2 regions of the Virgibacillus siamensis genome follow, and region 2 is predicted to be linked to the other one. Evidence: a T-box and tRNA genes for the amino acid it is inferred to sense, from the RefSeq annotation. Region 2 holds a T-box; the other holds one or more tRNA genes.

Region 1 (2,487 bases), on a different contig from region 2:
TCACCGGAAAAATCACCTGTTGCAAGTAATTCAGGCGGAATAACGCAACGTGCTTTTGCCAGACACCTGTCCGGATAGTTGGACAGAATCCGCAAATAAACTTTGCCATCGGTTATTTTTTCAATAGTTGGAGCCAGTGACTCCACCATCGTATTAATAATATTCGCACCCATAGCATCACATGTGTTTACATAAATATGCAGGACAAGCATTTTTCCGTACGCTGAATCGGATTCCTCGTTTAATATCCTGACTTCCAAATCTTCCGCTCCACCGCCTCTGGCCATGAGACTGGGGTATGAAGCGTTTGCCGCATCGATCAAAGCATCTTTTTCACTCAAAACCGCTTCTTTGGCAGCAGAAAAATCAGGGCAGCCAACCACCTGAATCTGACCAATCATAACCCGTTCGGTTGATTCAGCGATGAATCCGCCCGCTTCTCTGACAATCTTGGCAATATGACTTGCTGAAGCGAGGATAGATGGTTCCTCTACCGCCATCGGGATTGTATATTCCTTATCATTAATTAGAAAATTCAGTCCTAACCCTAACGGAAGCGGAAAGGTTCCAATCACATTTTCTATCATTTTATCCGCAGTTTCAGTTGGCAGCGGCTCTTTGGAAAATAAAATATCCTGCTCTTTTTCCGAGAAACCTTCCATTGCAGTAAGCAATTCCCTGCGTTCCTCAACTGTCTTATTGTAAAAGCCAGGAATCCGGGAAGTCTTCATACCATCTCATCCTTTAGATTATCTTAAATTTATATATGTTCATGCAGTTATTGTATAGTAATAATTTACTGTATCTATTATGTAAAAAAACAGCTAAAAATGCAAATAAACAAGGTTGTTGGTAATCATAACGACCTTGTTTATCTACTATATCATATGTGTTATGTATTTCCGCCAAATTATTCAGCATGTAAAAGCCCGGTTTGAATAGTGAGCCATGGAGGATTCGAACCTCCGACCCTCTGATTAAAAGTCAGATGCTCTGCCGGCTGAGCTAATGGCTCATGTTATGAATGTCAGCTTTTCAAGGATGTTTGCAGTCAGCTAGCGGCTCACTCATTAAATTAATTCGTTATATCCGCATTTTTAAGTGGGTTACGACGACTTTAAATAAAAAGTTTTTTATACAAACATTAAAAAGGCTGGGCTGCTAGGATTCGAACCTAGGATACACGGGATCAAAACCCGATGCCTTACCGCTTGGCTACAGCCCATCAATTACTATAAATATGGTGGAGGGGGAGAGATTCGAACTCCCGAACCCTGAGGGAGCGGATTTACAGTCCGCCGCGTTTAGCCACTTCGCTACCCCTCCCAATGTATTCTAACCTGCAACAACGGTAATTATGCAAAAAAATGGTGCCGGCCAGAGGAATCGAACCCCCAACCTACTGATTACAAGTCAGTTGCTCTGCCAATTGAGCTAGACCGGCATTTTATGGAGTGAGACATATAACCAATGTATCCATGTATCTTACAGGAAAATGGTGGAGGATGCAGGGCTCGAACCTGCGACCCCCTGCTTGTAAGGCAGGTGCTCTCCCAGCTGAGCTAATCCTCCGGAATCCTTAATGCAAAAAATAATGGTGACCCGTACGGGATTCGAACCCGTGTTACCGCCGTGAAAGGGCGGTGTCTTAACCACTTGACCAACGGGCCTAGCAATCATGTATAGCATATAAGTTCAAATTGTGTCAGAAACTGACGAATTACATTATATACAGATAAATGATATTTGTAAAGGGGTTTTTTATTTTTTTATTATTGCCTGGTTGAAATGACATCTATTTAGACCCTTTCTGCGATATTTTGCCGGAATTGGGTTCTTTTTTAATTTCTGTTTCTCCACGGCAACTTTCATCATATAATAAAGTGGTAGGGGGGGATTTAATGATTGATTGGTTTGTGGGGGTGGACGGAAAACCATTTGTTGCATTTGGACCAAGTCATCTTGTGATGCTGATCATCTATTTTTTGGGACTTATTCTTTTTTTCATCTCATTTACTAAAATCCGGGAAAGTCGTACCATCTATAATATTCTGCGTTGGACGCTGTTTGGAATACTTATCTTTTCCGAAATTACCTATCAAATTTGGGCAGCGGTTAATGGCTTGTGGAATCCCAGGGAACATCTGCCGCTGCATCTGTGCGGAATAACAGGGATTACAGGGGCCATTGCCCTTTGGAATCATAATAAGAAGTTAATTCGTATCACATTTTTCTTCGGACTGATACCCGCTTTCCTTGCAATTGTTACACCTGAATTACCTTTTGATTTCCCGCACTTTCGTTATTGGAAATTCTTCATCCATCATATTTTTATTTCCTGGATCGGCTTATTTTTAGTCGTTGCCAATTATACGGAAATAACATTCAAATCAATGCTGGAAAGCTACGGATATATATTGCTTTATGCCTGTTTAATCGGCTATATCGTAAATCCATTACTGGACTCCAATTATCTTTACCTGTCAC
Region 2 (2,487 bases):
TTGTTGGAGGTATTTTTTGAACATGATAAAGAAGCAATTAGTTTTTGCGAGCATTTATTTCAGTATAATAAACGAATTGAATTATACTGGAGGACACATGAGGAATGGGGGAATCAATTACAGCTTGAAATCGGACATGCTGACGGTATTACATCAACAACTGCACAGGCAATGATGGATGTGTTTAATGGCCACCGGCTGACAAGCCTAATTAGCGGCATTATTAAAACTCATTATTATTATTCAAATACAGAGGAAATTGACCGCATCACTGACATTGCCCAATGGCTCTATGATGGTGAGGATGAAGACAGCAGGCGGGTCCGTAAAAACAGAGATCCAAGTCAATTGTTAAAATCAATTATAATCGGGAATTTGGAAAATACCGATACGATTCATTTTGATTCCATATTGAAATTCCAGACAAAAATGTTTAAGGATCAGCTTATTCATTTTGTCGGGTTGGCAATTGACGAATATAAGCGGGAAGAAGATCACCAGGCGTTTGTTGATTCGTTAAGGGAATACATCGTTACACGGAAAGCAACTTTCAGTACCGTTCATATTCTGCAGGGAAATCCGTTTACTTTTTTTAAACCCGATGGAAAACAATTTACAAGAATGGAATTGCGTATGCTGATGCATAAAGAACCATTGTACATGGTAGGTCTTGATGAAGAGGAACTGAATTTGGCTCCGCTCATTGCAATGGCACCAGATAAAATAACGATTTATGGGGATTATCCGTCGGAACCAAAAACGCTGACAGTCATTAATGTGTTTCAGGAAAAAGCTGAGTTTAAGCCGTTCAGCAGTTTTCCATTTTCCAATTACTTGAAAAATAAATCTTAAGGCTTGATTTTATGCGTACTAGAAGCTATAATACATTTTAAATAGAAGTAAATTTTTTCAAAGGTAATGATAAGGACATAATTATTTGTATAATGGTTTGATAAGAGAGGGAAGTCATCGGCTGAAAGCTTCCTCTGATCTGGCAAATGATTACCACCTTTAAACCCTGTGATGGAACAATATGTATATTGCAGCGTATTATCTGCGTTAAAGATATAATGAAGCCGCATTTTTTTGCGGGAATTAGGGTGGAACCACGTGATTAACGCTCGTCCCTTTGCAGTTTAGCAGAGGGATGGGCGTTTTTTAATTTCTTAGATTAAATATGAAGGAGCGGAAATCTATGTCTGACATTACAATTACGTTTCCTGATGGAGCAAATAAACAATTTCCTAAAGGAACAACTGGAGAAGAAGTAGCAGGCTCAATATCATCCGGTTTAAAAAAGCAAGCGCTTGCCGTGAAATTGGATGGAAAACTGTATGATTTACGGCGGGGACTGGAGCATGATGGTGCCATTGAAATAATCACTTACAAAAATCAGGAAGGCATCGAAATCATGCGTCACTCAACGGCGCACCTCATGGCACAAGCAATAAAACGGCTGTATAAGCATGTGAATTTCGGAGTGGGTCCTGTCATTGAAGAAGGTTTTTACTATGACATGGATTTGGACCAATCACTGACACCGGAAGATTTACCGAAAATCGAAAAAGAAATGAAACGCATGATCGATGAAAATCTGGAAATCGAACGGATTGAAGTTTCCCGTGAACAGGCGAAAGAAATGTTCCGTGAAATTGGGGATGAATTGAAGCTGGAATTAATCGATGCTATTCCGGAAAATGAGCAGGTAACCATTTACAAGCAGGGAGAGTTTTTCGACCTATGCCGCGGGGTTCATGTTCCATCCACAAGTAAAATAAAAGCATTCAAATTATTGACCATTTCCGGTGCTTACTGGCGCGGGGACAGTAATAACAAACAGCTGCAGCGTATTTATGGAACAGCTTTTGAAAAACAATCCCAGCTTGATGAACATTTGCGCATTCTGGAAGAAAGAAAAGAACGTGATCATCGTAAATTGGGCAAGGAACTGGAAATTTTTACGGTTTCCCAGAAAGTTGGTCAAGGTCTTCCGTTATGGCTGCCGAAAGGAGCAACCATCCGGCGTAATATCGAACGTTATATAGTCGATCTGGAAGAACGCCTTGGCTATGATCACGTGTATACTCCTGTATTGGGAAGTGTTGATCTTTATAAAACAAGTGGCCATTGGGATCATTATCAGGATGATATTTTTCCGCCAATGGAAATGGATAATGAGGAATTAATTCTTCGTCCGATGAACTGTCCGCATCATATGATGGTCTATAAAAATCAATTATACAGCTACCGGAACCTTCCAGTGCGGATTGCTGAACTTGGCATGATGCACAGGCATGAAATGTCAGGCGCATTGGCTGGGCTGCAGCGGGTTCGGGCTATGACGTTAAATGATGCGCACATTTTCGCACGTCCTGATCAGTTAAAGGATGAATTTATTCGCGTAGTCGAGCTGATTCAGCAAGTTTATAAAGATTTTGGGATTGATAAATATTATTTCCGTCTTTCTTACCGTGATCCGGAAGATAA

What was found. The T-box of region 2 lies ahead of thrS (threonine--tRNA ligase). A T-box ahead of a tRNA ligase gene usually reads a tRNA of that ligase, here a tRNA-Thr.
Region 1: it encodes a tRNA-Thr, which carries the amino acid that the T-box ahead of thrS (threonine--tRNA ligase) is inferred to sense. The anticodon was not compared.

The regions. Positions count from the first base shown of each region.
Region 1 covers NZ_FUIH01000006.1:4,873-7,359, reverse strand. Annotated here, with positions in the region: gene B1K71_RS00920 (hydroxymethylglutaryl-CoA reductase, degradative) at 1-731, opposite strand, end outside; tRNA gene B1K71_RS00915 (tRNA-Lys) at 943-1,015, opposite strand; tRNA gene B1K71_RS00910 (tRNA-Gln) at 1,154-1,225, opposite strand; tRNA gene B1K71_RS00905 (tRNA-Tyr) at 1,242-1,326, opposite strand; tRNA gene B1K71_RS00900 (tRNA-Thr) at 1,369-1,444, opposite strand; tRNA gene B1K71_RS00895 (tRNA-Val) at 1,497-1,572, opposite strand; tRNA gene B1K71_RS00890 (tRNA-Glu) at 1,596-1,670, opposite strand; gene B1K71_RS00885 (YwaF family protein) at 1,902-2,487, shown strand, end outside.
Region 2 covers NZ_FUIH01000007.1:1,699,585-1,702,071, reverse strand. Annotated here, with positions in the region: gene ytxC (putative sporulation protein YtxC) at 4-852, shown strand; T-box leader at 910-1,132, shown strand; gene thrS (threonine--tRNA ligase) at 1,196-2,487, shown strand, end outside.